2 regions of the Achromobacter pestifer genome follow, and region 2 is predicted to be linked to the other one. Evidence: riboswitches for the same ligand, from Rfam matches in the RefSeq annotation. Region 2 holds a riboswitch; the other holds the start of a gene.
What was found. Region 2 has a riboswitch for thiamine pyrophosphate ahead of thiM (hydroxyethylthiazole kinase). Riboswitches for the same ligand answer to the same signal wherever they lie in the genome.

Region 1: another riboswitch for thiamine pyrophosphate. It lies ahead of FOC84_RS32845 (sodium:solute symporter family protein); the one in region 2 lies ahead of thiM (hydroxyethylthiazole kinase).

Annotation. Positions count from the first base shown of each region.
Region 1 is NZ_CP053985.1:6,980,651-6,996,679, forward strand. It holds gene FOC84_RS32830 (ABC transporter substrate-binding protein) at 1-1,017, shown strand, start outside; gene FOC84_RS32835 (thiolase family protein) at 1,046-2,260, shown strand; gene FOC84_RS32840 (AMP-binding protein) at 2,257-3,768, shown strand; gene FOC84_RS32845 (sodium:solute symporter family protein) at 3,819-5,270, opposite strand; TPP riboswitch at 5,379-5,485, opposite strand; gene FOC84_RS32850 (LLM class flavin-dependent oxidoreductase) at 5,659-6,939, shown strand; gene FOC84_RS32855 (hypothetical protein) at 6,988-7,203, opposite strand; gene FOC84_RS32860 (esterase/lipase family protein) at 7,203-9,107, opposite strand; gene FOC84_RS32865 (Lnb N-terminal periplasmic domain-containing protein) at 9,104-10,138, opposite strand; gene FOC84_RS32870 (MarC family NAAT transporter) at 10,125-10,808, opposite strand; gene FOC84_RS32875 (TetR/AcrR family transcriptional regulator) at 10,962-11,600, shown strand; gene FOC84_RS32880 (MFS transporter) at 11,561-12,826, opposite strand; gene FOC84_RS32885 (LysR family transcriptional regulator) at 12,932-13,885, shown strand; gene hutG (N-formylglutamate deformylase) at 14,004-14,807, shown strand; gene FOC84_RS32895 (MaoC family dehydratase) at 14,804-15,229, opposite strand; gene FOC84_RS32900 (CaiB/BaiF CoA transferase family protein) at 15,286-16,029, opposite strand, start outside.
Region 2 is NZ_CP053985.1:5,467,866-5,483,894, reverse strand. It holds gene FOC84_RS26025 (MFS transporter) at 1-273, opposite strand, end outside; gene FOC84_RS26020 (B3/B4 domain-containing protein) at 381-1,142, shown strand; gene FOC84_RS26015 (benzoate/H(+) symporter BenE family transporter) at 1,203-2,417, shown strand; gene FOC84_RS26010 (hypothetical protein) at 2,472-3,446, opposite strand; gene FOC84_RS26005 (DUF2272 domain-containing protein) at 3,457-4,314, opposite strand; gene FOC84_RS26000 (amidohydrolase family protein) at 4,788-6,311, shown strand; gene FOC84_RS25995 (ABC transporter substrate-binding protein) at 6,429-7,535, shown strand; gene FOC84_RS25990 (ABC transporter permease) at 7,545-8,408, shown strand; gene FOC84_RS25985 (ABC transporter permease) at 8,408-9,214, shown strand; gene FOC84_RS25980 (ABC transporter ATP-binding protein) at 9,230-10,099, shown strand; gene FOC84_RS25975 (patatin-like phospholipase family protein) at 10,151-12,520, opposite strand; TPP riboswitch at 12,708-12,837, shown strand; gene thiM (hydroxyethylthiazole kinase) at 12,908-13,726, shown strand; gene FOC84_RS25965 (TonB-dependent receptor) at 13,730-15,832, opposite strand.

The DNA.
Region 1 (16,029 bases), 1.5 Mb from region 2:
TCGCTGTACCGCAGCACCGTGCCGCTGCTGCCCAAGACATTGGGCGGCCAGCCCGTGGAGTACATCGCGCTGGACGATGCGACCGATCCCTCGTCGGCGGTCAAGACGGCGCGCAAGCTGGTCACCGAGAGCAAGGTGGACGCCATCATCGGCCCGAGCAATGTGCCGACCTCGATGGCGGTCACGGAGGTCGCCCGCGAAGCGCGCACGCCTCAGTTGTCGTTGGCGCCCATCGTGGTCAGCCCTGACCGCGCCGAATGGATCTTCGTGGTGGCCCACGGCATAGACCTGATGGTGGATTCACTGACCGCCGACATGGTCAAGCGCGGCGTGAAGAGCGTGGCGTACATCGGCTTCTCGGACGCCTGGGGCGACGCTGTCTACCGCGCGCTGCAGGAATCGGCCGCCAAGCGCGGCATCAAGGTGCTCAGCAACGAACGCTACGCGCGCACCGACAACTCGGTCACGGCGCAGGTGCTGAAGATCGTCTCGCTCAATCCCGGCGCGGTGCTGGTGGGCGGCTCGGGCACGCCAGGCGCCCTGCCCCATCTGTCGCTGCGCGAACGCGGATATCAGGGCGTGCAGTACAACACCCACGGCGTCATCAACAAGGACTTCCTGAAGCTGGGCGGCAAGGGCGTGGATGGCGTGATCGTGCCCAGCGGCCCGGTACAGGTGGTGGAACAGCTGCCCGCGGACAGCCCGATCAAGCCGGTCGCCACGCGTTACGCCCAGCAGTATGAAGCGACCTACGGCGCCGACTCGCGCAACGCCTTCGCGCCTTACACCTACGACGCCTATCTATTGCTGGACGCGGCGGTGGCCAAGATTCCCGCGGGCACCCAGCCCGGCACCCCTGCCTTCCGCCAGGCGCTGCGCGATGCCCTGGAAAGCCTGCAGGGCACCGTCGGCACCCAGGGCATCTACATGATGTCACCCACCAACCACAACGGCCTGGACGAGCGCGGCGTCGTGCTGATGCAGGCCCGTTCTGGCGCCTGGCAGTTCCTGCCGTAAGCCGCCTTTTTTTGCAGCAGGAGTCCGCATGACCGGCGTACACATTCCTTATGGCGTGTATTGGAGCACCCCTTTCTCGCGTTGGCAGGGCAGCCTGTCGCGCCTGCACAGCCTGCGTTTCGCGGCCTGGACCGCGCGCCGCGAACTGGAGCGCCGCGGCATCGCGCCCGCCGCGCTGCAAAGCGCGGTGCTGGGCTGCTCGGTGCCGCAGCAAGGCTCGTTCTACGGCCTGCCCTGGGTGGCCGGCATGCTCGGCGCCCCCCATCTGGCAGGGCCGGTGGTCTCGCAGGCCTGCGCCACCTCGGTGCGCGGCCTGGCCACGGCCGCGGCCGAGCTCATGCTGGGCCACGCCGAAACTTCGTTGGTACTCATGGCCGACCGCGTGTCCAACGGCCCGCAGCTCTACCATCCCGATCCGGCCGGCCCTGGCGGCTCCGGCGCGCACGAAAACTGGGTGCTGGACAATTTTTCGCATGATCCCTGGAGCGGCCTGTCCATGTTGCAGACCGGGGAGCGCGTGGCCGAGCGCCACGGCATCTCCACGGACGAACAGAATGCGGTCACGCTGCGCCGCTACGAGCAATACGCGCAGGCCTGCGCCGACGGCCGCCGGTTCCAGCAGCGTTACATGACGCTGCCCTTCGAGGTGCCCGACGCGCGCTACGCCAAGATTGCATCGGTGCTGGAAGGCGACGAAGGCATCCACGCCACCACCGCTGATGGCCTGGCACGCCTGTCGCCCGTGCTGCCCGGCGGCACCATCACCTATGGCGGGCAGACGCATCCGGCAGACGGCAACGCGGGCATGGTCCTGGCGACCGCCGAGCGTGCGCGTGAATTGTCGCGACGCCCCGAAATCGGCATCGAGATCCTGGCCTTCGGCCAGTCGCGCACTGAAAAAGGCTACATGCCGCAGGCGCCCATTGAAGCCGCCGCTGCCGCGCTGCAACGCGCCGGCCTGGCAATGGCCGACCTGCACGCGGTGAAGACGCACAATCCCTTTGTGGTGTCGGACATCGCGCTGGCGCGCGCCACGGGATTCGACGTCATGGCCATGAACAATTATGGCTGTTCGCTGGTGTGGGGCCATCCCCAGAGCCCGACCGGGCTGCGGTCCGTCATGGAACTCATCGAGGAGCTGGCCGGGCGCGGCGGCGGATTGGGCCTGTTCACGGGATGCGCGGCCGGCGACAGTGCCATGGCATTGGTCTTGCGCGTGGACGCCGCCGGAGCCGCCCGATGAGCCACGCGAGCCTTGAAGGCGTCCTGCGCATCCCCGCCCTGCTGGCCCGCGCGGCGCGCGACTGCCCCGAACGCACAGCCCTGGTCTGCGGCGCGCGCCGCGTCGACTACCGGCGCTACGCCGCCGAAGTCTGGGCAACGGCCCGCCATCTGCGCGCGCACGCGCCTTCCGGCGCGCGGGTCGCTACCCTGCTGGGCAATTCGGATCTGGCCTGCGTGGCGACGCTGGCGTTGCAGTGCTCCGGCAACCAGCATGTGCCGCTCAATCCGCTCTATACGGCGCGCGAACTGGAATTCATCCTGCGCGACGCGCAGCCCGCGCTGCTGATCGCCGACGCGGCATCGGCCGCCGTCGCGGCGCCGCTGGCCGCGGCGCTGGCCATCCGGCTGGTCGGGGAAGACGAGGCCCGCGCATGGATGGAGCCGGAGCCAGGCATGGACGACTCGCCGCTGAACGACGCCGATGCCCAGGCGCCGGCCCTGTTGCAGTACACCGGCGGCACGACCGGGCAGCCCAAGGGCGTGATTCTCGGACGCGACGCCGTCGCCACCAATGTGCTGCAGCGGGAACTGGCCTTGCCCACCCGCTACGGCGCCGACAGCGTGCTTTGCGCGATGCCGCTGTTCCATTCCTATGGCATGGCGATGGGCTTGTTCCTGGCCGCCAGCGCCGCTGCCACGCTGGTGGTGCTGCCGCGCTACCGGCCCGACGACGTCTGCGACGCCGTGGAGCGCGAGCGCATCACGTTGTTTCCCGGCAGCCCCACCATCTACACCGGCTTGCTGTCGCACCCGCGCTTCGCGGCCACCGACTGGTCCAGCGTGCGCGTCTGCTATTCCGGATCCGCCCCGCTGGCGGAAGAAGTGCACCGGCGCTGGGAAGCCGCGGTGGGCGCGCCGATCTACGAGGGCTACGGCCAGACTGAAGCAGGCCCCATCCTCACCTACAACGGTCCGGCCGGAACCCGGCACGGCTCGGTGGGCACGCCGGTCGCAGGGACCGAGGTGCAGGTGGTCGACCTCGAATCGGGTTGCGTGGTGCTGCCGCCCGGCCAGCGCGGTGAAATCCGTGCGCGCGGGCCGCAGATCATGCAAGGCTATCTGGCCAGGCCCGACGCCACCGCCGAAACCCTGCGCGACGGCTGGCTGTACACGGGCGACATCGGCGAGTTCGCGCAGGACGGCTTCCTGTACATCCGCGACCGCAAGAAGGACCTGGTGATCTCCGGCGGCTACAACGTCTACCCGCGTGAAGTGGATGAAGTGCTGTACCTGCATCCGGACGTGGCCGAAGCCGCGGCGGTCGGCTGGCCGGACAGCTACCGCGGCGAGGTCATCCGCGCCTTCGTCGTCCTGCGGCCAGGCGCGGCCGTCGACGAGGCTGCGCTGATCGCGCACTGCCAGTCGAACCTGGCGCGCTACAAGGTGCCCGCGGTCATCCAGATCCTGGATGCCCTGCCCTATACGGGCGCCAACAAGGTCGACAAGAAGGCGCTGCGCGCGGCGTAGTCCACCGGCGGGCGCCTTCAATCGAGGGCGCCACGCCGCGGACGTACGGCTCAGACCGGATCCTGATCCAACCTGCGCACCGCAGCGCTCAAGGTCGAGAAATCAAATTCCTTGCGGCCGCGCAGCAGGCAGCGCATCAGCACGGTCGTCACCACCGGCACCACAGCCGCCAGCAGGAAGGACTCCAGCAGGAACGAGGGCTTGTCGCCCGGCGCCGGGAAGAAGAACAGGCCGGCCACGAGACCGGAGATGGTGGCGACGGTGGCGGTCAGGCCGTCGTGCTTGCGGCTGAACAGGCCGTAAAAGACCGGGAAGGCGGCAGCCGAGCACAGCAGGTCGGCCAGCAGGAACAGGTACAGCACACTATAGCCCTGCGAGGCCACGATCATGACGGGGATGGCCATCAGCAGCACCAGCCAGCGCGCCAGGCGCTTCATGGTCATGGAACTGGCGTTGGGCATCAGGCGGCGCATATCGACCGCGATGATGCTGGATACGGCGCTGATGGCCGTGTCGGCGGTGCTCATGACCAGCGACAGCCCCAACGGAATCAGCGCGATCACGAACCACGCGGGCGCATGCGGCATGATGACGCTGAAGAGCGCGATGGAGCTGTCGCCCTGGGGCGCCAGGCCGACGAAAGCCAGGCCGAACAGCCCCATCAGGAAGATGAACGGCGCGACCAGCAAGCCGCCCAGCAGGAAGCCGTTGCGCATGGAGCGCGCGTCGCGTGCGGCGTAGATGCGCTGCCAGTTGCCCTGGTGGAAGATGCCGGTCAGCAGGATCGCGACGAAGAAGGTCAGCCCGGCCTTGACGCCCACCGGATCGGTCAGGTCCAGTAGCTGCGGCGCCTTGGCCTGCAGCGCTTCGATGGTGGGCATGGCGCCACCCGCAGCCTGCCAGCCGACCAGGCACAGGATCACCAGCAGCGGCACGATCACCATCATCTGCACCTGGTCCGTGAAGATCGACGAGCGCAGCCCGCCATAGGTGGTGTAGAGCAAGGTGGTGCCCATCACGATGGCGGCGGTGGCCCACAGCGGCACGGGCGCCAGCATGGTGACGAGCTTGGAGATCGCCGTGACTTCGGCCGACAGCGCGATGAAGAGATAGAACAGCATGATGAACAGCGCCAGGCCGTACATGGGCCGGCCGTAGCGCGCCATCAGGAATTCCGTCAGGGTGTGCCCGTGGGGAATGAGTTCGCGCATGCGCCGCCCCAGCGGAATCATGACCAGGCGCGGCGACATCGATCCCAGCGCGTAGCCGATCACCGCCGCCAGGCCGCCCCAGGTCGCCGCTTGCGCGGGCGAGAACAGGATCCAGGCGCCCAGGGTCGAGGCCATCAGCGTCAGGATGGTGCCGAAGGCGCCCTGGCTGTTGCGGGCGACGATGTAGTCCTCCAGGGTGCCGCGCTTGCGGCGCGTGTACAGGACGCTGGCCAGGGCGAAACCGCCCGAGAACAGCAGCAGCCACATCAGGGCGGTGGATTGGGTCAACATGGGTATCGGTCCTCCCGCTGCCGGCTGGCAGCCGGACGCGCAACGCGGCGGCCCCGCCACGCGGGGTGCGCAGGCCGCAAGATGAATGAAAGTCTAGGGAGGGCGCGCGGACTGCGCGATGTCCTTCCCTTCGCCGGCATTACCCGGATCAGGTTCAAAGGGTTACCGCGACAACGCGGAATCTCAGCCCTTGCAGGGCTCCCCCAGGAATTGCCGCAAGATTAGGAGAGCGGCACGGCAATGTCAACGCGCCTGGCGCGGACTCCGCCCGCGCCTTTTGTGCTAAGTTCGCCCGCGTGCGGCGCCGATTTGCCTATCCGCCGCTGGAATCGAAGAGTCTGACCATGTCTATCGCGCCTTTTACCGCCCCTGTCTGGACTGGATCGCCATGCTGCATCTGAACCTGTTCATCTTCGGCTGCGGCCACCATCGCGCCGCCTGGCGCCATCCGGATTCCGCCGCCGAGCGGCTGGGCGACATCACCTACTACGAGGAACTGGCGCGCACCGCCGAACGCGGCAAGCTGGACGCCATCTTCTTCGCCGACGGGCAATCGGTCGACAACATCGGCGACGGCCCGCGCTGGTACCTGGAGCCGCTGACCGCCATGGCGGCGATCGCGCGCGCCACTTCCCGCATCGGCCTGATCAGCACGGTTTCCAGCACCTTCTTCACGCCCTTTCACGCGGCCCGCATGGTGGCCTCGCTGGACCATATCTCGGGCGGGCGCATGGGCTGGAACGTGGTCACGTCCATGTTCGACGCGGAAGCGCGCAACCACGGCTATGAGTCCATGCCCGGGCACGACTGGCGCTATGCGCGCGCCGAGGAGTTCGTCGACGTCGCGTTGAAGCTGTTCGACTCCTGGGACCAGGACGCCCTGGCCATCGACCGCGCGGGCGATTACGGCGTGCCCGCCAGCGTGCGCAAGATCAACCACCACGGAGAGCATTTCCTGGTCGACGGCCCCCTGACGGTGCCGCGTCCGCCGCAAGGCCGCCCGGTGCTGTTCCAGGCCGGCGCCTCGGACCAGGGCCGCGACCTGGCCGCCAGGCGCGCCGAAGCGATCTACGCCGTCGCCTATGACCTGCCCGCGGCGCAGGCCTATTACCGCGACATCAAGCGGCGCGTGCTGGCCGCCGGCCGCCAGGATTTCGTGCCCATCATGCCGGGCCTGGTCACCTACGTGGGCTCGACCGAAGCCGAAGCCCGGGCCAAGCAGCGCGCACTGGACGTCCTGCTCCCCAGCGACGCGTCGCTGCGCCAACTGGGCACGTTCGTGCTGCAGGACTGCTCCGCCTGGGAACTGGACGCGCCCGTGCCCGCCCTGCCGCCCCTGGCCGAATTCACCGGCCCCAAGGGCCGCTACGCGACCATACTGCGCATCATCGAAACCGAGCAGCCCACCGTGCGCCAGCTGCTCGGACGGCTGGCGGCCGGCGGCGGCCACTGCACCATGGTGGGCACGCCCGAGCAGATCGCCGACAAGATGGAGCATTGGTACCGCAATGAAGGCGCCGACGGCTTCAACCTGATGCCGCCTTCCCTGCCGGGAGGGATCGACGATTTCGTCGAGCACGTGATCCCGGTGCTGCGGCGCCGGGGGCTGTTCCGCGCCGAGTACCAGCACAGCACGCTGCGCGGGCATCTGGGGCTGGAATCCCGGTAAGCCGGCGCGGGCGATCCCTGGCCTGCCGTTTCGGCCCGGCGGCCAGGGCTATCCGGCTTGCGTGACGGGGCGGCTGCGCTTGGCCTTCACGGCATCGCGCGCGGCCGTCTCGGCTATCAGGGCTTGGGCTTTGCGGAGAGCGGCCTGCCGCCTGGCCGCGCGCGTCGCGATCCAGTCATAGAGCCATACACCCGGCTGGCGCACCAGCGCCGCGATCAAGGTACAGGCGGCAACGCCCAGAAGGCCGAACAATAGCCAGTGCATCAGCGCGCCCCCTGTTCCAGCTGCAGCCGCAGAATGCGCCTGAGTTCCAGGATCGCCTGCGGCGTCTCTTGCACGCTGTGCGAGAACGGAATGATCTTCTCGGATTCGGCCCCGTCCAGATGCGCGCTGCGGTACGGCACCAGGCCGTCGTCCGAATCCGCCAGCGGGACGCCGGGTGTGTTGTTCGCAATGATGCTGTGGTAACGCACCGCCGGCGAAATCGGCATGGACGCGGTCAGTCTCACAAATCGGTCCTTTTCGCTCAGGTTATCCACGCCGTTGGGCACCCGGATCGAGGATTCGGGCCGGGGCGGCCCATCGGCGTCAGCCAGCCGGTTGAGCTTGGCGAACTGCCTGACTACCGTCACAGGCAGCGTGATCAGGTTGGACAGCCAACGCGACAAAGTGTTCTCGGCAAAAGGCGTGCCGCGGTGCGGCGCCGCGATGAACACCGCGCGCGAGATGCCGGGAAACGCCTCAAAGCTCAGCACCGGGTCGAACTCGGCGCGTGCCTGGGCGAGGCGGGTCTCGTCCAGCTGGGCGTGGTCGCGCAGCGCGTCCCACAGCACGGTGCCGGACGAGGACACCAGCAGCCGGCTCAGCACGCCGCCCATGCTGTGCCCGATGATGACGGTGTCGCGCGAAGCCTGCGCCGCGCCCATGGGATCGAAATGCTCGATCGTCTGGCGCAGCGCGTCGCGGATGGCACGGTTGTTCAGCGCCAGCGGCGCGTTGGTCGGGTAATAGACCTGCCAGATCTGGTAATGCTGGCGCAGGGTTTCGTCGCCCAGCACCTCGTTGGCGACGTTGATCCAGGCCTCGGGGCTGCTGGCCAGGCCGTGCAGCATGATGACGGTGCGCCGGTCCGGGTCATAGGGCTGCAACAGGTAGACGTGCGGCGCGTCGATGCCCTCTTCCTTGCCCAGCACGTTGCGCAGCGCCTGGGTCGCGAAGCCCGAGCGCGCCAGCCACAAACCGTAGCCGGACGTGAAGTTGGCAGCCAGCGGCACCTTCGTGCCGGCCAGCTCCACCGTATCCCGCTTGTAGGGATCGTAGGCCGCCAGGGTCGCCTTCCGCGCGGCCATGACCTGCTCCAGCGTATCGCCAGGAAAGGCAATGATGACGGTCACGGCGGGAAATGGGGTTTCGCTATATGGCGTCTTGAAGGTGTCGGCATCATTCACGCGGCGCGCCGTGACCGCCACCAGCTCGGCGCCGAAGCCGTCGCGCCGGTACATGCTGCGCAGCCCCCGGAACGTCAAGTTCGCCGCGGGCACCAGTTCGTGCGGAAATTGCTTGCCGCCGGGCAGCTTGACGTCGGACATCTCGCCCAGCACCTGCCACGGCCCCGCCGCCATGCTGGTCCCGGGCGCCGGCGGGCGGCCGCGATGCTGCTCGAACAGGCGCGTGACGGCCTGCTGCACCGCGTAGTTGTAGTAGTCGCGCACCTGGGTCTGGCGGTCTTCGAAGGCGCGGTCGCTGGGCGAGCGCGGCGTGAAGAACAGGTAGGCGTAGGCGGCCCGCGCCGTCTGCAGGTAGGCGTCCAGCAGTTCGTCCTGGTCGGCCTGGCTGGCGGGGCGCTGCTTTTCCGTGGCCAGCGCCTCCATCAGCCAGACTTCGGACAGCGTGGCGAGGCGCCGTTCGCTGTCCAGCCCTTCCATGGTGGCCAGCGCATGGGTGCAGGCGTCGCGGTCCTTGCGGCAGTCCTGCGCGTTCAGGCCCAGCACGGCCATGGACTCGCGCGCGGATGCGCTCAACTGGCCGGTGGTGAGCACGTCGCCGCGGCGCTGGGCGATGTAGTCCTGGGTGCTGACGGAAGACACCTTGACGCCCGCGCAGCCGGCGCACACCAGCAGCCCCAGGATCGCGCAACCCTTCGCGCCGGCCGTCCAGATTCCATTCATTGCGCGGCCCCCGCCGATACCGGTTGGCGGATGGCCCGCGAAAACTCGACCGGATCCGGGCCGGGCAAGCCAGGCTTGCCGAGGTAACCCTGTTCGCGCAGCACGGCCAAAGGCTTGCCAGTGTCCAGCCCGCCCTGCTCATAGAGATATTCCGGCAGATAGCCGGACAGGAGGATGCGGTAATCCATGGGCAGGCCCGGCACGATCGCCCGTACCATGCGGTAGACCAGCGTCGTGCAGTTGGCCGTCACCGTGTGATAGAAGCGCGGCGCGTCGGCCAGCTCATTCGCGGTGCGCACATAGGACAAAAACAGTTCGCGCATGGCGGGCACGGGCATGTCGACGGGATACCGGTACACGCGTTCGGCGCGCGGCCCGGCGCGCACGTAGAGGATGTCGCGCTCCTGCGCGGCGATCACGCTCAGTTCGAACTGCTTGAAGAAGCCGCCGATCTCCGAGAACTGTTCGCCGCGTTCCTTGCGGATCTCGACCGAGAACACGACGTGGCGGCCGTCAGTGAAGCCGAAGGAAACCAGCGTGTGGGCGATGGCCGGGCTGCCCCAGTACGACAGGACCATGTCCACCGAGGCCAAGTCGTTCAGGTTGTATTGCTGGCTTTCCCAACGCGCGGTGTAGCGTGTGTCCGTATCGGACTGCCAGTCGAAATTGCGCACGCTGTCCAGCGTGACGATGGACCCGGAAATGCTGCCGCGCAGCGTGCGCGCCACGTCGTCCGCCCAGATCCGGTCGTTGGACGGCGCCAGCGTCTGCCACCACAGGCACAGCGCGGCCATGCCGATCAGCCAGGTCCAGGCGGCGCGCCGGGTGCGTCCGCGCCACAGCGCGACGGCCGCGTACAGGCACAGCCCGGCCCAGGCCAGCGCCGCAGCGCCTTGCACCACCGCCCCGCCCGGCATGCGGTAGTCCAGCGCCAGGCCGCCCCACAGCGCGGAAAGGATGAGAACAAGGCTGAAGAGGATGCGCCCGGCGATTGCCAGGCAGCCGCGCCGGGCTCGATTACATGCCGCCATGCTGTTGCACGATTTCCAGGACGCCGTTGATCACGAACTGCACGGCCATGCACACCAACAGGAAGCCCATGATGCGGGAGATGGCCTCCACCCCGCCCTGGCCGATCACGGCCACGATGCGCCCGGCCGAACGCAGGCAGATCCAGAACAGCAGGCCCAGCAGCGAGAACACGAGAATGGGCGTCAGCGCCAGCACCCAGGCCGGGTAGGTCTGCGTCACCGATGCATCGAGAGTCGCCGCGCCGCTGATGATCATGGCGATGGTGCCCGGCCCCGCCGTGCCGGGCATCGCCAGCGGCACGAAGGCGATGTTGGGGGTCTGCCGGTTGGCCTGGGCGTCGGCCACGTCGGCCTCGGACGCGGTCGACGGCGTGGACGGGAACACCATGCTGAAACCGATGCTGGCCACGATCAGGCCGCCCGCGATGCGCAGCCCCGGGATCGAAATGCCGAAGGTATGCATGATCCAGGCGCCGGCGTAGTAGGTCACCACCATGATCCCGACCACGTAGAAAGCCGCCTGCCTGACCTGGCGTTCGCGCTCTTTGTAGGGAATCTGCTGGCCCAGGGACAACAGCAGTGTCATGGAGGTCAGGGGGTTGGCCAGGGGCAGCATCAAGGCCAGCCCCAGGCTGACCAGTTTTCCCAGTTGAATCAGGTCGTCGATCATGGCGATGTGCGCTGCGGGCGGCGCCGTTGCGGCGGGTCACAGCTGCTTGGATGATGTTGCAAGCGTGTAATGTACTATACATTACACAATTTCGGCCAGGCTCCCCGCCCGGCGCTAGAGCGTCCGCGACCGATACGCGGCCAGGGGAATGACGTGAACACGATTCCAGACGATACGGCGCCGCGCGCGCTGACCAGCCGGGGCGAGGCGCGCCGCGAGCGCCTGCTCGAAGCCGCCACGCAGTCATTGCTGGAGCACGGCTACGCGCAAACGTCCATCCAGCGCATCGTGCGGCAGGCTGGCGGCTCGGCGGCCACCGCCTACCAACTGTTCGGCAACAAGGAGGGCCTGCTGGTCGCGGTGCTGGAGCATGAACTGCATGGCATGCGCGCCGCCGTATTCGCGGACGCCATGCAGGACCAGCCTGTCGGCCCCGCCCTGCACGAGCTGTCGCGACGTCTGCTGAGCTATGCCCTGCTGCCCAAATCGGCCGCGCTCTACCGCCTGATCGTCTCGGAATCGCATCGCCTGCCGCATCTGGCCGAATCCTTGCGGCTGGCGGTGGAAATGCAGCTGTACGCGCCCCTGGAACAATGCCTGAAACGGGCATGCGAGCGCGGCGAATTGCGCATCGACGATCCGCGCTTGGCGGCGCGCACCCTGGGCAACCTGATCAACGGCATCGCCTCGCACGCGCGGCTGACCGGTGGCCGCGCCGAAGGCCCGGACGAGGATCATCTGGCGACCTGCCGCTACGGCGTGGACACCCTGTTGCGCGCCTTCCGCGCGTAGCCGACGCGCCACTCGCCCCACCCGGCCCGCGCCAGCATCAGCGCCGGCCACAGCATGCAGGCCGCGGCCAGCCACAGATTGGCCCGCAGCCCCAGCGCGTCCACGCTGGGCACGCCCAGCAGCGAACCGGCCGCGATGCCCAGGTTGAACACCGCGACGAACAGCGAGGTGGCGGCCTCCACGGCGTCCGGCGCGGCCTTCATCATCCAGGTTTGCAGCGACACCGACACCGCGCCATAGGCCAGGCCCCACAGCAACAGCAAGACCGCCGCGGCCGGGCGGAGCTGCCCCAGCATGCCCAGCAGCAGCAGGACCAGCAGCAGGCTGACCGCGATCAGCAGCAAGGTGGCGGCCGGACGCCTCACGGCCGCAGTCCCACCCAGGAAGTTGCCCGCCACACCGGCGGCACCATAGGCAAAGAGCAGCGGCCCGATCCAGTTCTCGCCGAACGCCGCATGGATCTGCAGCAGCGGACGGACAAAGGTATAGGCCATGAAATGGCCGGCCACCAGGAACAGCGTGATCCAGAGGCCCCGCCGCAAGCCAGGATTGGCCAGTTGCGACGCCAACTGGCGCGGCCGCAGCGAGCGTGCCGCAGGCAGCGGCGGCAGGCTCAGCAGGGCCATGAGCAGCACGCCGGCGCTTAGCGCCGCCATGGCGCCAAAGGCCGCGCGCCAGCCGGCCAGCTCGCCGATGAAAGCGCCCAGCGGCACGCCCAGCACGGACGCCACGGCGACGCCGCCGAAGATGATGGAGGTGGCCAGTCCCACGGCGCCGGGGCCGACCAGCCTGCCCGCCAATCCGCCCGCGATCGCCCAGATGCCGCCGATGCAGAAGCCCACCAGCACCCGCGCCGCCAGGAACCACGGCATGCTGGGCGCCCAGGCGCTGGCCGCGTTGGCGCCGACCAGCAACGCCAACAGGCCGCACAGGATCGCCCGGCGGTCCGCCCCCTTTGCGCCAAGAACGACCAGCGGCGCGCACAGCGCCGCCAGGATGGCGGGCACGAACAGCATGAAGCCGCCCGTACCCACCGAGACGTCCAGCGCCGCGGTGATGGGCACGAACAGCCCCACCGGCAGCATTTCGCTCGTCACCACGCAGAAGGTCGCCAGGCCCACGGCGATCACGCCCAGCCACGCGCGCCAGCCAGCGCGCCCTGCCAGGGGTTCGGTCAACGAAACGCCGGTGATGGCGGGGTCTTCGGGGGAAATGCCGCGGGTCATGATCAGAGGTTCCAGGCAAGGCCCTTGCCGGGCCGACCCCTAGGCAGTCTACTGTTTCCATTTCGCTGATAAAGTATTCAAATAAATAAACACAAGGGACGAATCGTGCGCAATTCACCCTACCCGGCCGCCCGCCTGGATCACATCGGCGACCTGCTCGCGTTCGTGCGAGTGGCCGACACGCAGAGCTTTACCGCCGCGGCCGAAAAACTGGGCCTGTCGCGTTCGGCCATCGGCAAGTGCATCGCGCGCCTGGAACTGGGCTTGGGCGCGCGGCTGCTCCACCGCAGCACTCGCAGCGTCAGCCTCAGCGACGAGGGCCGCCTCTTCTATGAACACGCGCAGCGCATCCTGTCCGAGGTGGACAACGCCACCGATGCCATGGCCAGCCGCAAGCAGGCGCCGCGCGGCCGCCTGCGCATCGACCTGCCGGTATCGCTGGGACGGCTGCACATCATGCCGCTGCTGCGCGGCTACCTGCAGGACTGGCCCGAGGTCGAGGCGGACGTCAGTTTTTCCGACGACTACATCGACCTGGTGCGCGACGGCGTGGACGTCGCCATCCGCATCGGCGGCGAAACCGACAGCCGGCTGGTGCGCCGGGTGCTGGCGCCACACCGCTTGATCACCTGCGCCGCGCCCGGCTACCTGGACCGCCATGGCGCGCCAGCCAGCCTGGATGACCTGGCCGGTCACCAGACGCTGGCCTACACCCATGCCGGCGCGCTGGCGCCCTGGCGCTTTGCCGTCAACGGCCAGGAACGCAGCGTGCATGTCGCCGGACGCCTGCGGCTGGGCAACACGGAAGCGCTGCGCGACGCCGCGCTGGCGGGCGAAGGCATCGTCCAGCTGGGCGCCTTCCTGGTCGGCGAGGACCTGCGCGCCGGACGGTTGGCGCCGGTGCTGGAATCCGTGGCGCCCGCCGGCGCCCCGGTGTGCGCAGTCTATCCGCACCGCCGCCACCTGGCGCCCAAGGTGCGCGTCCTGATCGACGCCATCGCCGACAGATGGGGCGGCGGCGCGCCCTGGACCTGCGGTGCCGCGCCGCCAGGGCCATAGGCATGCGCCCGATCCACTATGATTGCCGGCATTGCCCCGCCGGGTGCAATACCGGATACCCAGGGACGCTGCCAACCATGCCCTTGCCTGCGCCCCGCCATTTACCCCGGAGTTTTACTTGAGCGACATCTACCAATTCAGCCGCGGCACGGCGCCGCTGCTGATCTCCATTCCCCACCTGGGCAGCATGATTCCCGACGCGCAACGCGCGCAGATGACGCCGCTGGGCCTGCAGTCGGGCGACACCGACTGGCACCTGGACACGCTGTACCAGTTCGCCGAGGCGCTGGGCGCGTCCGTCATCGGCGCGCGCTATTCGCGCTACGTGGTGGACCTGAACCGCCCGCCCAACGATGAAAGCCTGTATCCCGGCCAGACCAAGACCGGCCTGTGCCCGGCCCAGACCTTCCGCGGCGACGCCCTCTACCGCAACGAGGCCGTCCTGACCGAGGCCGAGCGCGAACACCGGCTGCAGGCCTACTGGAAGCCCTACCACGCCAAGCTGTGCGAGGAAATCGACCGCATCAAGGCCGAACACGGCACCGTGCTGCTATGGGAAGCGCACTCGATCGCCAGCGTGCTGCCGCGCCTGTTCGAAGGCAAGCTGCCCGACCTGAACATCGGCACCGCCGACGGCGCGGCCTGCGCGCCCGACATCCTGGCCACGGTCGAAGAGCGGCTGCGCGAAAACACCGCCTACACCTGGGCGGTGAACGGCCGCTTCAAGGGCGGCTACATCACGCGCCACTACGGCAAGCCCGCGGACAACGTCCACGCCATCCAGCTGGAAATGTGCCAGTCCACCTACATGGACGAAACCCATCCCTACGCTTATCGCCCCGACCTGGCGGACAAGATCATTCCGCTGGTCGAAGGCATGGTGCAGTCGGCGCTCAAGCAGACCGGCGCTCGCCGGGCTTAACAGTCTGCAGCCAACGCCACGCGTATCTTGAAATCGAGCATCAGCACCTTTTGCTGGTCCGCATCGACGCAGTGACCCAGGTACCGGCCGCCCGTAAAGGGCGTGCCGGCAACCGCTGCGCTTTCAAGCAGTTCGAGCTCCAGCCCCAGCGCATCGCCAGGGTATGCCGGACGCAGGAATTTCGTTTCCACCTTCAGCAACAGCATGGGGTTGCGCGCAAACTGGCGCGTGAATGCCGCCATGGCCGCGCCCAATACATGGATGCCGGCCAGCGGCACATCCGCGAAGCCGGATCGCAAGGCCAGGTCCCGCGAACCATGCACGGGATGCCCGCCCCCCACCGCCTGAAGATAATCGCCGTGCAGCGCATTCGAAAGCGTGAAGGCGCCGCTGAAGCGCGGCGGCAGCGATGGGATGCTCATGTCGTTCTCTCCTGCGCGCGGCCCAGTCCGTGCGAACGGGCTTGCCCGGCCCGGTCCTAGATGATGTTGCGCTCACGCAGGTCCGCCTGCTGCGCCTGCGAGATGCCCAGCTCCTGGCCATAGATTTCGTCGTTGTGCTGGCCGACGCCAGGCCCCGCCCGCCAGATCCGGCCCGGCGTGGCTGAAAACCGCGGCACCACGTTCTGCATGCTGACGGCGCCGAGCTCCTCGTCCTCGACTCGCACCAGGACTTCGCGTTCGATGAAATGCGGGTCCGCCACGATGTCTGCAATGTCGTAGATGGGACTGAAACTGACCTCGTGCCGCATCAGGATATCGGACGCCTCGCTCAGCGCATGCGCGCCGAACCAGTTTTCCATGATGGCCTCTATCTGGTCGCGGTTCTGAATGCGCGCCGTGTTGGTACTGAACAATGGATCATCCAGCAGATCTGCGCGCTCGATGGCGATGGCCAGCCGCCGGAACACGGTGGGCGCGCTGACGGCCAGCACCACCCATTTGTCGTCGCGGGTCTTGTACACGCTGCTGGGCGCCGAATAGGCATTGAGATTGCCCTGGCGCGAGCGCGCAACGCCGAGCTGGTCATATTCGATGGGCATGAAATCCAGCACGCGCAGCATGGCCTCCGTGGCGGACAGGTCGATTTCCTGCCCTTCGCCGTGCTTTTGCCGGTGCAGAAGCGCCGCGGTGATGGCATAGGCGCCGAACACGCCGGTCAACGCATCGGACACTGGGAAGCCGGGATAAAGCGGCGGGCCGTCCTTTTCACCGCACAGGTT
Region 2 (16,029 bases):
AACCAGCACGATTCTGCGGTCCCACCCCGCGGTGGAGGTCGTCAGGACCGGACCGGCGACGGCGCAGGTCAGCGCGAAGATCGTGATCACCTGTCCAGCGACGGCCGGTGAAACGCTCAGGGAGACGCTCAGCAGCGGCAGCAAGCCAGCCAGCACGAACTCCCCGGTTCCGACGACAAACACGCCGAAGGCAAGCAGCGCAACGGGAAACCATTGGTTCTTGGCCTGATGCCGATCCGCCGGGACTGATGTTTTCAGGATGGTGCTGGTCATGCCAAGTCGCCTCTCGTATGTCATTGCGTGTCCACCGAATAATATACATACGACCGTATATATTCAAGTGCGAATTACGCCGTTCAATGACACCAGCCTGCGGGCGGATGACGAGCCGGTCCGCAATTTCATTCAAGACGCGCCCCGATCCCATCGCACATAGTGTTGCGCGAACCCACCGAGCCACAGACATGCCTCTCCCCTTCCGCTACGCCCACGACCTGCGCACCCGCTTTTCTCAGCTTCGATCCGCTGCCTTGCTGGTTGACCATATCGATGCAACGGCCAACGCCGATCCCGCGATTTCCAGGCTCATGGCCATTGCCGACCAGCGCCTGGCGGGCGCCAGCGAAGCCGAATTTCCCGAGATACAAGCCTGGCGGCGCGCCTTTGCCGCGATGGGCCTCAAGCCGACCCAGTACCGTTGCGCATCCGAAGCGCTGCTGCGGCGCTACCGCAAGGAAGGGGCGTTGCCTGCGCTGCACCCGCTGATCGACCTGTGCAACGCCGCTTCGCTGGCGCACGCCATACCCATTGCCGTCTTCGATGCGGACCAGATCGCCGGCTCCCTGGCCGTACGGTTCGCACGCGGCGATGAAACCTACGAAACCTTCGCAGGCCAAACCGAGCACCCGGAACCCGGCGAAGTCATATTCGCCGATGATTCCGGCCGCGCCCATGCGCGCCGCTGGACCAATCGGCAGAGCGGCTGGTCCGCGATCCGCCCTGCCTCGACGCGTGCGCTGATCGTCGCGGAAGCCCTGCACGAAACCGCAGAACAGGATATTTCCTGTATTGTTTCGGAGCTCGGCGAGGCGCTGAGAACGATATGGCCCAACTGCACGCTACGCAAAGTGGATCCGCAATGACGTTCGAATCATTCTTCCTCTTCTTCAGCTGTCGTGACCTGCTCACCCAGGGGCAGGTCCATGGCTGAGCAAAACACGATTCCAGCCGCCTCGTCCTCGTTCCCGGCGGACGAACTGACCAACGCATTTGTGGCGTTCCTGTTTTCCGCCTCCGCGCCGGTCGCCATCATCCTGAGCGCCGGCGTGAAGGGAGGCCTCAGCCAGGCCACCCTGGCTTCGTGGATCTTTGCCGCATTCGTGCTCAATGGCATCCTCACCATCGTGATGTCCGCCATCTACCGGCAGCCGCTCGCTTTCCTATGGACCATACCCGGCGCCGTGCTCGTCGCGAGCGCCCTGCAGCATCTGCCCTTTGCCGAGGTCATCGGCGCCTATCTGCTGACCGCCGCGCTGATGCTGGTGCTGGGGCTGACGGGATGGGTCGGCGCCATCATGAACCGCATCCCCATGCCTATCGTCATGGGCATGGTCGCCGGCGTCTTTCTCAGCTTCGCACTGGACTGGATCAAGTCGTTCGCCGCCGATCCTTGGCTCGCGGGCATCATGACAGCCACCTTCTTCCTGGTCTCGTTCTTTCCCGCAGTGCAAAAGCGTTTCTCGCCCATCATCGGCGCGCTGATCGCCGGGGTAGGCACACTGGTGTTCATGGGCAGGACGCCGGCCCTGGAACATGTCACGCTTGCGACCTCGGTGGCCAGCCCGCAGTTCTACGCGCCGGTATTCTCCTGGGCCGCCGCGTTCGAGCTGGTGCTGCCGCTTGCCGTTACCGTGATCGCCGTGCAGAACGCGCAGGGGATCGCCGTGTTGCGCAATTCGCTGCACCGGCCGCCGGTCAACGCCATCACCAATGCCTGCGGCGTGTTCTCGGCGCTGACCGCATGCCTGGGCTGCGTCTCCACCTGCCTGGCCGGCCCATCGAACGCCATCATCGCTTCCGGCGCCAACGCGTCGCGGCACTGGATCGCCGCGATCTTCCTGGGCGTGATGGTGATCGTGTTCGGACTGTTCTCGCCGCTGGTCACGCAGGCGCTGCTGGCCACGCCCGCGGCCTTCGTCGCGACGCTGGCGGGTCTGGCGCTCTTGCGCATCCTGCAAAGCTCCTTCCATACCGCGTTCCGCCAGCACTTCACGCTGGGCGCCCTGGTCGCCTTCCTGGTGACGCTGGGCGGCCTGCCGCTGCTGGGTATTGGCGCGCCGTTCTGGGGCGTGGTGTTCGGCGTGGCGACCAGCTTCATCCTGGAGCGCGGGGACTTTTCGAAGCCGCCGGGTGGTTGAGATGACTTGCTCGAAGATCGGCAAGCGCGCTCAAGAGTCTGTGGCGCCGGGGTTTTATGTGGGGAGCCAGGTCCGACGGCTTAACCTGCGCGAATGACGCGATTCGGGCTTGTTCTGTGCAAAAAAGGAAAATGCAACATGTTCCTCATTGATCTCAACAAGGCCGTAGTTTCTATGCGTCTCGCCTATCGTCACGGCGTACTTTACCGCCGCGCCTGACGAAGTCGCTTCATGCAAAGGCCAGCCCGTGGTGAAAAAAGCATCAGACTCGTTGCGGTGGATGTCGCCACTGAGTACCAGGATCTTGCGCACGGCTGCCTGGCCTAACAACCAATTCCAGTCAGCGACATATCCAACTTTGTAGTCGGCACAGGTAGAGCCACTGGCAAACAGATGAACTGCGTCAGGCGCGAGGTCCATGGCAGCCTTGAAGCCGGCTCTTTGTCGCGCGCCCAATATCGTGCACTGGTCGGCTGGGATCAGCCAGGTTCCGGTGCGCCAGCTACGTACATCTGCAAGATGCAACATCACGTCATCCGACAGCTTGATACTTGGAGATTCAAGAGGCGGCTGATTCTCCTTCCAAAGAACCGGTGCGCTATAGGCCTTGGAAAACGAGCCCGCAGTCATGCCTTTTTTCAAGGTTCTTCGAAATGCCTCATGCAGGGCGGTGCTGATACGCAGCTTCGGCGCCTGAACAGGACTTTCCCTGGCAGCCGCGCCCAGCACATCATTCCATAGGCAGTCGTGATCGTCCCAAGTGGTCCAGACTGAACCTGCTGGCAACGACTTCACGAGTCTGGAAAACTGTGCCTGGTGAAGCAATTCGCTGTATCGAGAAAACGCATGCTTGGCAAAAGCGTCCACGCTCATATCTTTTGGATGTCCTGCTTCCCCGACGTGTATGTCGAGATACAAGCTGTCGCCCAGCAAGATCAGATGATCTGGCGTTTGCTCTCTTATCCAGTCCCAGACTGGTTGATCATTGAATACATTGGAGGCAATGCAAGAGGCAAATGCGATGCGCATATGAGTCCCCTCAAGCGATTCGGTTTTTCATCAGGACAATTGCTTCTCCGACCAACTTTCCCTTACGGAATCGTTGGTTCTTCGCGATATTGCCGCCGGCCGTCAGCTGATAGCCGGTAACGAAGACCGATTGGCTGACATTGCCGCCTATGGCCAACGCGACCTCGGTGCCTACCGCCACGATGATGTCGGAATGGCTGGGGGCTTCCGGGTTTTTTGACGCTTCGAGATATTGGTCGAACGTGAAGGGAGTTTCCCGCCAACTACCGATGATGTCGCCGACCTCCGGTTTTTCTTCCGTGATGGGAACGCCCCAGAACGGCGCGGACATGTCCCGGCTCGCCCGCTTCTTGATGGCATCCCACATATAGGCCGCGTGACCGATGGACCGCTTGAACGCCTTGAATTCCGGGATGATCTTCGCCGCATTGCTTACCATGAGAGATATAGCGACGGCGGACCAGGGATAGCGGGTGTCCTTTCCGGTCAGATCCTTACCCAGCGCCTTCCACATTTCGTGGATATAGCCGCTATAGGGTTCCTCGTTCTCCTTTCCTCGCCCTTTGTCGAATCGAAGCCACTGTTCCACCGCGGCCGCTACAAGTGCTTCGCGAGCTCGCGTGGCGGGTGGCCGCAGCGTCGGCTGTTTAGTCTTGGCCCACTTGAACTTCGAGTCCGCCAGGCCATCAACCGAGTAGCCTTTGACGTCCAAGCCAGCCATTTTCGTTTGGACATGGTGCCACCCCGCGGGCGCGCCCCCCAGGTCGACAATTTCCTGGCCTAGCGTCAGGCTGCCGATTGGCGCGTTCTGCGCCGTGCTGGGAGTGGCCCGCAAATTGACTGCCTCGACATTGACGAAACCCTTCATGAGACGCTCTCCGATCTCCTCGGACATAGGCCGCCGCGCACGCCAAGCCGAGCAAACAATGTCTTTCAACCCAAAATGGCCAAAGAGGCACAGGTTCCAACGTACGGCGTCAACGCACAGTACGTGAAAACGCCCTGACCAGCCCTCCACCAATCGCATGAACGGCACCGGCTCGGATACCATCCGCACAAGGTTCTGGGCAAAACATCTTCCCCTCGGCATGGTCGCGAATCGGTCGATGTATACGGCGGCTGCGAGAACCATGGTAGGAGCATCTTGTCGGATGCCACATCCCCAGATTTGAGTATGCGGACTCCGCCCCCCCAATCGCCCCAATGCCATAAGCACATCACTCAGTTAGAAATTGCGAATCGGTCGTTTGGCCAGGCGACCGTCTCCCGTACTGTGACCTGTCCGCGCCGGCCTTGCCAAACCCGCAAGGCGCCGCGTCCGTTTCACTCTCGGAGACCCGCATGAACGACCGGCTGCACCGTACCCAGGCTTCCCGCTCCGCCGCGATCAAGGCGAAGCTGGACTATCCAGTGATCGACACCGACGTACACGTCAACGACTACGCGCCCGTGCTGGAGGACTACATCCAGCACTATGGCGGCTCCAAGCTGGTGGACGTGCTGCGCAAGACGCAAGGCTCGCGCTTCGCCACCAAGTCCCAGGGCAAGGACTGGTACCAGCAGACGCCGGAAGAACGGCAGCGCAACCGCACGCTGCGCTCGCCCTGGTGGGCGCGCGTCACGCGCAATACCCTGGACCTGGCGACGGTCACGCTGCCGGAGCTGCTGTACGAGCGCCTGGAGGAACAGGGCTCGGACTACTCCATCCTGTTTCCCAACGACGTGCTGGCGCCGCTGGGCGCGGGCGACGAGTACCGCCAGCCGCTGCACCGCGCCATCAACCACTTCCATGCGGACCAGTACCGCAAGTACAGCGACCGCCTGACGCCCGTGGCGGGCATTCCATTGAACACGCCGCAGGAAGCCATCGAGGAACTCGAGTTCGCGGTCAAGACGCTGGGATTGAAGGTGGCCAACATTCCGGGCGGCGTGCGCCGGCCGATCAAGGCCATCGCCGACAAGTACCCGCCCGCGGAATTCCCGGAGATCGCGCGCCATGCTTCCTACGTGGACTTCTTCGGCCTGGACAGCGAGTACGACTACGACCCGTTCTGGGCCAAGGCGGTGGAGTTGGGCGTGCCGCTGGCCACCCATTACGGCAGCCAGGGCTGGACCGGCCGCCATTCCATCAGCAATTACATGTTCAACCATATCGGCCACTTCGCCGACGGTTCCCAGGCCTTCGCCAAGGCGCTGTTCTTCGGCGGCGTGACGCGGCGCTTTCCGAACCTGCGCGTGGCCCTGCTGGAAGGCGGCGCGGACTGGGGCGCGCACGTGTACGCGCACCTGGTGGACCGCTGGGAAAAGCGCAACCGCAATGCCGTGCAGCAGTACAACCCGGCCAACGCGGACGTGGAGCTGCTGGCGGACCTGTTCGAACGCTACGGCGCCGAACTGCTCAAGGGGCGCGAGATCAACAAGGACACCTTGCTGCGCGACAGCCTGGGCCTGTCGGCGCTGCACCACAGCCGCGAACCCGTGGGCGATGAACTCGACGACTTTGCCGCGGCCGGCATCGACAGCGTGGAGGACATCCGCAAGCGCTGGGTCGACAGCTTCTACTTCGGCTCGGAAGCCGACGACCGCACCATAGGCGCGGCCTTCAACGACCGCGCCAATCCGCTGAACACCAAACTCAACGCGATCTGGTCATCCGACGTCGGCCACTGGGACGTGCCCGACCTGACCGAGCCCCTGGCCGAAAGCTGGGACCTGGTGGAAGACGGCGTGATCTCCGCGGCGGATTTCAAGGCGCTGGTATTCGACAACCCCTACCGCTTCTATACCCAGGCGCATCCCGATTTCTTCAAGGGCACGCGCATCGAGCAAAAGCTGCAGACGCGCGCCGAGAAGCGCGCGGCCTGACCTTACCGCAACCGGGCAATCCCGCCCGCCGGCACGCGCTGGCGGGCGCTCAGTCCTGCCCGCGGCCGGCGCCTGCCGGCCCGGACTTTTCATTCATCATCGATATACGGAACGACCATGCGCACCCTGCTCTCTCCCCGCAGCCTGATTTCACGCCTGATGCTGGGCGCTGCCTTGTGCGCCGTCAGCCTCGCCTCCCTGGCCGCGTCCGACGTGGTGCGCATCGGCGTGGCGACCGCCGGCGGCGGCGATCCCATCACCTGGGGCGGCTCGCCGGGCGGCGTGGCGCGCGCCAACAACTGGCTGGAGGAAGCCTTCCAGGGCACCGGCACCCAGGTGCAGTGGCTGTTCTTCAAGGGCGCGGGCCCCGCGGTCAACGAAGCGCTCTCGAACAAGCAGATCGATTTCGCCTATCAGGGCGACCTGCCGTCGGTGGTGGGCCGCTCCAACGGGTTGAAGACCCGCATCCTGCTGGGCAGCGGCGTGCGCAACAACCTGTACGTCTCCACGCCCAAGGACTCCACACTGCAATCGCTGGACGACCTGAAGGACCGCAAGGTGTCGATCTTTCGCGGCACCAACGGCCACCTGGTCGCCATCAACGTGCTGGCCTCGCGCAAGCTGACCGAACGCGACATCAAGGGTGTCAACCTGGACACCGGCAGCGCGCAGGCGGCGCTGGTCTCCAACGGCGTGGATGCGGCTTTCGGCGGCTACGAGTACTTCAAGCTGCGCGACCAGGGCCTGGCGCGCATCATCTACTCGACCAAGGGTCAGGATCCCTCGTACACGCGCCAGGCTTCCCTGCTGGTGCGCGAGGATTTCGAGAAGGAGAACCCCGAAGCCGTGCAGCGCGTGGTCGACGTGTTCGTGCGCGCCGCGCAATGGTCCTCCGACGAACAGAACCGCGATGCGCTCTTCAAGATCTGGGCGCGCAGCGGCACACCTTACGCGTCCTGGCAGGCGGAGTTCGACGGCGAAGTGCTGGCCGTGCGCAATTCGCCGCTGCTGGACGAGTTCCTCGCCGCGCGCTACCAGGCCGTGGCGGACGATGCGCTGAAACTGAAGCTGATCCGCCGCCCCGTGAGCGTGGACGGCTGGTTCGAGCCGCGCTATCTCAACGCCGCGTTGCAGAAGGCCAATCTTGCCGCCCGCTGGACCGCGTTCAACGCGCAAGGCCAGCCGGCATCCGCCGAGCGCCAAGCCAGCGCCGCCGCGCGCTAAGGAGCCGCCATGTCCGGAAATACGCTGAGCGCGCCGCTTCCGTCCACGCGGCGCGGTGTGCGCCAGGCGCCTGCCGAGCTGCTGCGCAACGCCGGCGGCCGCCTGCTGCCCTGGCTGCTGCCGCTGGCGCTGCTTGCGCTCTGGCAGTCGGGCGCCTCGCAGGGCTGGATCTCGCCGCAGGTGCTGCCTTCGCCCCACTTCGTCTGGCTGACCTTGCAGGACCTCTACAGCAGCGGCGACCTCTGGCTGAACGTGCAGGCCAGCATGCAGCGCGTGCTGGTGGGCTTCGCGGTAGGCAGCGCGCTGGGCCTGGCGCTGGGGGCCGCGATGGGATTGTGGCGTCCGCTGGAAGCCTACATCCTGCCCACCTTCAACGCGCTGGTGCAGATCCCGGTCCTGGCATGGCTGCCCTTCGTGCTGCTGCTGGTGGGCATAGGCGAGCCACTGAAGTACATCCTGATTGCCAAGGCCGCGCTGGTGCCGGTGACGCTGAACACCTTGCAGGGATTCCGGCAGACGCCTGCCAGCCTGCTGGAAGTGGCCCGCGTCTATGGCTACACGCGCCGCCAGCAGGTGCTGGAAGTCGTATTGCCCCACGCCTTGCCCACGCTCTTCACCGGCCTGCGGCTGGGTTTCACCAAGGCCTGGCTGTCGCTGGTGGTGGTGGAGCTGGTCGCATCCAGCGAAGGACTGGGCTACCTGATCGTCTATGGCCGGCAGCTGTTCCAGCTGGATCTGGTGATGGCGGCGGTGATCGTGGTGGGCGCCATCGGCTACGTCATCGACAAGCTGCTGGACATGGCCGAAGCCCGCGCGGGCGGCGGCCAGGCCGCTACCCGCCTGGGCGCGGCGTCCACCGGAGCCCAGGCATGATGGCGCTATCGATCAACCCGCTGTCCCTCGCCCGCCGCACCAGCCTTTGGGTACGCGCCCGCTGGCGTGGCCTGGTGCTGCCCGCCGCCGCGATCCTGGCCTGGTGGGCGCTGGCGCGGCTGGACTGGGTGTCCACGCCCTTGCTGGTATCTCCGGAGAAGGTGCTGGAGACGGCCGCCAGCCAGATATCGTCGGGACGGCTGTGGCGCGCGTTGAGCGCGAGCCTGGCACGCGAATTCACCGGCTTCGCGATCGGCACCACGCTCGGCCTGATACTGGGCGCGCTGCTGGGACTGCTGCCGTTGTTCAACCGTATCGTGGGCCCGAGCTTCAACACCTTCAAGCAGATCTCGCTGTTTGCCTGGATCCCGCTGATCTCCGTCTGGTTCGGCCTGGGCGATGTGGCCAAGGTGACGTTCCTGTCGCTGGCCGCCCTGGTGCCCGTGGTCGTCAACACCTGCGACGGCATACGCAGCACGCCCACCGCGCTGCTGGAAGTGGCTCGCGTGTTCGGCTATTCCCGCTGGCAGACGCTGCTGCACGTGGTGCTGCCGTCGGCGGCGCCTTCGATCTTCACCGGGGTGTACCTGGCGCTGATCTACTCCTGGCTGGCGACGATAGGCGCGGAGTACCTGCTGGTCGCGGGCCACGGCATCGGCAACACCTTGATCGAAGGCAGCGAACACTTCCAGATGGACCTGGTGATCTTCGGCATGTTCGTGATCGGCCTGGTGGGCTGGTCCATGAATGCTTTGGCCCGCGCGCTGGAGCGCCGGCTGGCGCGGCACCGCTACGGCGCCGCCTGATGGAGTAGGAAAGGAATGACGAGCATCTTCGGCAAGGAATTGAACATCCGCGGCGTGGGCAAGCGCTATGCCGGCCCCGGCGACGGCGCGGAGGCGCTGCAGGTCCTGCAGGACATCAACCTGGACGTGCCCGCCGGGCGTTTCGTCAGCATCGTGGGCGCAAGCGGCTGCGGCAAGTCCACGCTGCTGCGCCTGATCCTGGGACTGGATGGCGACTACTCCGGCCAGATCCTGCTGGACGGCAAGCCGGTGCGCGGCGCGGGCCTGGACCGCGGCATCGTGTTCCAGGACCACCGCCTGTTTCCATGGCTGAACGTGGAGCGCAATATCGCGACGGCGCTGCGCAACGCGCCCCTGTCGAAGGCCGAAAAGCGCGAGCTGGTGGCCGAGCACATCGCGCTGGTCGGCTTGCAGGGATTCGAGAAATCCTACCCGCACCAGATCTCGGGCGGCATGGCGCAGCGCGTGGCGATCGCGCGCGGCCTGGTCAACCGCCCGCGCGTGCTGCTGTTGGACGAGCCGCTGGGGGCCCTGGACGCGTTGACGCGGTCCCGGCTGCAGAACGAGTTGCAGCGCATCTGGCAGCAGGAGCAGATCACCATGGTGCTGGTCACCCACGACGTGGAGGAAGCCGTGTTCCTGGGCGACCGCGTGGTGGTTATGCAGCCGCGTCCGGGACGCATCCGCCGCGTCGTCGACATCGATCTGCCGCATCCCCGCAACCGCAGCGATCCGCGCTTCATCCGGCTGCGCGATGATGTGCTGAGCGACTTTCTCGATCCGGATGGGCGCGTGGCGGATAACGAGACCCTGCCGCCTGCGGGTGGGCTGGCGGCCACGGTCGGGGCCTTGCCTGCGCTGGGGCGCCTGCGCATGGCTTGGTAGCCCCTATCCTGGACAGCGTCCGGGACGCCGCGCGGGCCGGCCCGCATGCACCTAGACGCGCGGCGCCGCTAGCCCTTGGACCGAAGCCCGCGCCAGCATCTCAAGCACGGTGGCCGTGAGATGCTGACCTGTCAGCAGGCCCAGCAAATGATAGGCCTCCCATTGCGCTTCGTCGAAGAACTGGTCTCCTGTGCTCTGCTGCGGAAAGCCGCTGCCCCGGGCGTCCCGGGCATAGGAGGCCAGATCCAGGGGCGCCTGCTTCGGTACCCGCGGTTTGCATACCAGCAGCACGCCCTGCCTCCCGCTTGAGTACCGGATGAGGGCCGGAAGCAGGCAGCCGCAGCCCGGTTCAGAACCATGCTCGGCCAGATCTGCAAGCGTGGTCATCGCAGTTGAGGCCTGGGTCCATGGCAAGCGGGAAGCATCCAGGAATTCGATTTCAGCGGCGTAGTCGATCCTGGCCTTGCGCACCAGATTTTCCAGGTCTTCGCAGCGATACTTCGGATCAGCGCCCACGTCCGCCACCACGATCAATGGCAATTCACGCTTGAGCAGCGCATAGACGCCCGTGTTCTCAAAATGTCCACCGTCCGACACATACCAGGCGTCGGACCGCAGCCCCGGGAACCGCGCCAACAGCTCCGACAACACGGCTGCCGCCTTCGGAAACCGGCCTGCCAGCCAAGCCGCCGGGCGTTCGCACCTTGGAGACCGGGAAGCCTCGGACGAGGAAGACTCGCCTCCCCCGCGCCATTCCTGCCGGGTCGACTGGACAGCCTTGGGCACGGTGTACCAGTATCCAAGCCTGGCGCTCATCAAGAACAGCAATGCCGCAATTCCCGGCCGTGTCCGCGATCCCATTCCCGTGCTCGCGGCTGCCCCGGAAATGGCCACCCATCGGGACAGCGACCCGAGCCCGGCAACATCACTGATCGGCGCGGCGGTGCCGATCTCGACACCCAGCGAGCTGACCGTCAGCGCCACGCCCTTGCGATCGGCGTTGTAATTGCGGGTCCGGTCATCGATGGTCTGGTTGATGCAGGTGCTCATCAGGTGTATCGGCCCGCCATGGCGTTGCGGCATATACCGGTTGAGTTCGATGTCATCGCCTGCGGCCGCGTCCAGCAGCGCCAATACGCGGTCGGTCGCGCCATCCTTGGCGGGCTGCAGCGGAGATTCCGCGAAGCGCGCATCCTCCTTGGAAACGGCAGCATAGTTCCCCACCGACACATAGGCCCGTTCTATGCGCGCCCGGTAGAAATTGTGCAGCGACGACAGATTCAGGACCTCGCGCTGTTTCCCCGTCCACAGGTAAAAGACGCTCACCGCCAACAAGGGCACCAGCCAACTCAAGGCCAAGGCCGATTTCCCCTCCACGCGCCAACCCGGAAGTTCCCAGCGCACATCAGATAGGGTTGCCGCATGCATCAGCGCCGACAAGCCAACCAACAGCATGGCGACATAGAGCAGGCCGGCGATGTTTATCAGCTGCATGGCGTTGTGCGCCAGCAGCGTCATGCCCTTGCGAACGATCAGCCGCTGCAAATGAGGCCATGCGAAACGCAAAGCCGCGACGGCCGATGTGGCGACGGCGCCTACCGCCACGGCTGGCGCCGCTCCGATTTTCATCCAATCGTAGAGCGCCACGGCCGCCATTCTGGCCAGCATCAATGAGACAAGAATTGCTCCCAGCCAGAGCGCCTGCGCCAATTGCTTGTTCCACGCCAGGCGGCGCGACGATACCGTGCCCTGGTTTGTGGAATCGGCAGCAGCCGCGCCTACGCTCCAATAGCCCAATACAGCCACCAAGGCCCATGATCCGGGTAGCGCCAAGCTCCATAGCCAGAGTTGTTCCGACCCATCCGGCAACCATGGCCACACATGCCGCAGATTCGGTAGATTGATGAGCAACGCCGCCAACAACAACAGGATCAAGACCTCGAAGTGCGACCCGACAACACCCCGAAAAATGGATGCTGCAGCCTGTCCCAGATCCTGTCGGCCCGCAGCCTTCAGATAACGGCCATTGCTACGCAACCACCAGAGCAACAGGGTATCGTCGCGCGCCAGCCCTCTCTCTACCTCCGCCGCGCCCTGGCCCTCTTGGTAGAGCCTGCCTAGCGCGGCTCCGATGTAGCCGCCGCCGGATACCGTGGAAAGGTAATCGAAGCGGCGCAGCACGCGGTTACGGGCCAGCGCCCGCAATAGACCGAAGCAGAATGTCGCGCTACGTATGCCACCGCCCGATAGGGCCAAGCCCCAGCCAGTACTTTGCGGACCGTCCCCGCCATCTTCGCGAGCAAGGTGCCGCGCCCGCGCAGCCAGGGCTTCCTGGTCGCTCGTCCCGTGTTTCCTATCCTCGTCGCCGTCCTGATCGCCAGCAGCGCGCGAGACGGCGCGCATCTCCGCACCTTCTTTCATGTGTGGCATTCCGGCATCGGCTCGACCGGGGGGTATGCGAGTTGCCATGCCTGCCTCCATGCGCCAAATGGACTGCGCCCATTGTGATAAGGAGCCATTCCTCCTGCAATAGGCCATAAGCACCGGTCAAACCGAGCCACCCCCGCCGCCACTGCTTGACAAGCCTAGCGGCCCGCCCGAACATGTGTAAATCCACCCGGGGCGCTTCGACAAGAGGCCGAGACGCCGCTGGCGCGGGCGACACGCCCATGCAGCGCGGCAACCCGTTGAACCTGATCCAGGCAATGCTGGCGTAGGGACGGTGCCGAACCGCTAGCGCGCCGAGTTCCATTGAGCCGCCCGCCCGGCCTTCCGCCCGCCTGGATCCCCAGAGCGAGGCCCCACGGCATGCAATTCCTTCCCGACCTTTCCGCCCAGGCGCTCATTTCGCGCGACCTGATCGCCGCCCTGCGCCGCGATGCGCCGCTGGTGCAGTGCCTGACCAATTTCGTTTCCATGAATACCGCGGCCAACGTGCTGCTGGCCATGGGCGCCTCGCCCGCCATGGTGCATGCGCAGGAAGAAGCGCCCGAGTTCGCGCGCGTCTGCGGCGCGGTCGTGATCAACATCGGCACCCTGTCGTCGCCCTGGCTGGACAGCATGCTGCTGACCGCCGCGTCGGCCAACGAGGCCGGCATACCCTGGGTGCTCGATCCGGTGGCGCACCACGCCACCGCCTTTCGCCGCGACGCGGTGCGACGCCTGCTGGACCTGGGCCCCGCCATCATCCGCGGCAACGCCTCGGAGATCATCGCGCTGGCTGGCGGCCAAAGCGCGAGCAAGGGCGTGGACGCGCGCGACGCCGTCTCGCAGGCCGAACAGTCCGCGCATGCCATCGCCGCCAGCCGCGCGACGGTGGTGGCGGTGACCGGTGAAACCGACTACGTCACGGACGGCACGCGCGCCGTCCGCATCGTGGGCGGCTCACCCTTGATGCCGCGCGTCACGGCCACCGGCTGCGCGCTGACGGCGCTGGTCGGCGCCTGCGCGGCGGTGTCCAGGGATGATCCGTACTCGGCGGCAGTCGCCGCCCTGTCGTGTTTCGCCATCGCGGGCCAGCGCGCCGGCGTACAGGCGGACGGGCCCGGATCTTTCGCATGGCGCTTCCTGGATGCGCTGGCGACGCTGGACGCCGACAGCCTGACCCGGGAATCGCCGTTGCGCTAGGGCCTACATGCGGTACTGCAGGCTCAGCATCGCATTGCGCGGCGCGCCCGGCATGTTCAGGTTGGGGCTGCTGCCGTGGGCCGACACGATGTAGCCGGCATCGAACAGGTTGTACACGTTCAGCTGCACCGAGTACGGCCCCTTGCGCCACCACGCGGCAGCGTCGGCCGTCACGTAGCCCGGCAGCCTGACGGTATTGCCCGGGTTGGCAAAGCGCGCGCCCACCAGGTTCAGGCCGGCGCCCACGCCAAAGCCTTCACCCAGATCCTTGGTGATCCAGACATTGCCGGCATGCCGCGGCGTCAGCGTGGCGCGCTTGCCTTCCACGTTCTTGCCGCTCTCGCGCGCGATGGATTCGGTGATGCGAGCGTCCAGGTAGGCGTAGCCCAACATTGCGCGCCAACCGTTGCTCAAGTCCCCCTGCAAGGTCCATTCCGCGCCGTCGGTGCGCTGCGTGCCGACCGGCACCAGCGTGTTGGTGATCGGATTGTTGACCTTGATGTCCGTGCGTTCCAGGCGGAAGACGGACACAGTGGTCGACAGTTTGCCATCCAGGAAATCGTATTTGGCGCCGATTTCGTAGTTGGTGGTTTTCTCGGGCGCCAGATCGGCATTGTTGGCGGCCAGCGAGAATGCTTCGCCGGACGGCTGGTACGACTGGCTCCACGAAATGTAGTATGACTGCACCGCGTCCGGCTGGAACACCAGGCCCAGGCGCGGACTCCAGTTCGAATCGGTGCGGGCCAGGTTGGTGCCGTTGCGGCGGTCTTCGGTCTTCTGCTCGAAGCGGTCATGGCGCACACCGCCCAGCACCTTCCAGTGTTCGCCCAGCGACACCATGTCCTGCACGTACAGGCCCAGGGTGTTGAAACGGCCCAGGTTATCCGTGCCTGGCCGGCCGGCGACCTGCAAGGGCAAGGTCGGCAGCACCGGATTGAACAGATCGACGGTGGCCACATTGTTGGCCGAGTAGTTCACCAGGTCTTTGTTCTGCTGCCCGACCTCCACGCCGTACAGGATCTCGTGGCGCACCGCGCCCCACTGCGCGCGCTGCGTCAGTTCGGTCTGGTTGGTCCAGCCGTGCTCTTCGCGCAGCACATTCGAGCGGTTCAAGGTCACGGTCCGCGCGGCCTCGTTCACGATGCCCGGCAAGGTGTTGTTGCGATCCAGGGTGTAGTGGTAGTAGCGCGTGGCGTTGCGCAGCGACCAGTTCTCATTGAAACGATGGTTCAGCGTGGCCGCATAGGACTGCACGCGCGCCTGTGAATAGTCCGCGTCACGCGCGTTTTCGGCGCCGTAGTAGGTGGAAGGATCCACGTCCACCGGCCGGCCGTGATAGGCGGGGATGCCGAAATCCGTGACGCGGCGGTCTTCAAGGAATTCGGTTTGCAGCAGCAGGGTCGTGCCTTCGCCCAGGCGGAACTGGGCGGACGGCGCAATTGCCTTGCGGTCCAGGAACTGCTTGTCGCGATAGCTGTCGCCCTTCTCCACCGCGCCGGTCAGGCGCCACGCCATGCTGCCGCTTTCGGTCGAGCGGCCCAGGTCCAGATCCAAACGCCGGTCGTTCCAGGAACCGTAGCTCAAGCCCACCTGCGTGATGTCCTCGCCGGGCTTCTTGGTGATGCGATTGATCAGACCACCCGACGATCCGCGGCCGTACAGCACCGCGGCCGGCCCCTTGATGACGTCGATGCGTTCAACGTTGGACAGGTCGCGGAAATACAGCGCGTCGTCGCGGAAACCGTCGACGAACTGGTCGGCGATGGCCGTAAAGCCCCGAATCGACACCTGGTCGCGCTGCCCGTCACCCGTGGAGAAGCTCACGCCCGGCACGTTCTTCAGCGCGTCCTGCATCGAATTGGCATGCTGGTCGCGCATGACTTCCGCGGGCACGACGTTGACGGTTTGCGGAATATCGCGCAAGGGAACGTCGATCTTGGTGGCGCTGGACGAATCAGGCGGGTTGTAGCTCTGCGACGCTGCGTCGTTGCCGTATACGCTCACGGCGGGCAAGGTGGGAGTGCTGGTCTGGGCTTGCGCCGGCGCCGGGCTGGCAAGGGGCGCCAGGGCGAGCAATGCTGCGGAAATCGAACGAGGAGCGTGCATGGCCGTGCTGCGTCTTTCTAAAGTAGTTTGAAATGGAACGATCGGCGATTCTCCTGTCAATAAGAATAGGTCGCAATCGTTTTATCATTTCGTTGCCGGCCGGCCACGATAAATGAGACAACCGTCCAATTCAGTTTCTTGTCAGTAGGTGTATGCCACCCGTGCGCGAACTCTGGCCGCGCCAGCCTCCACCCATG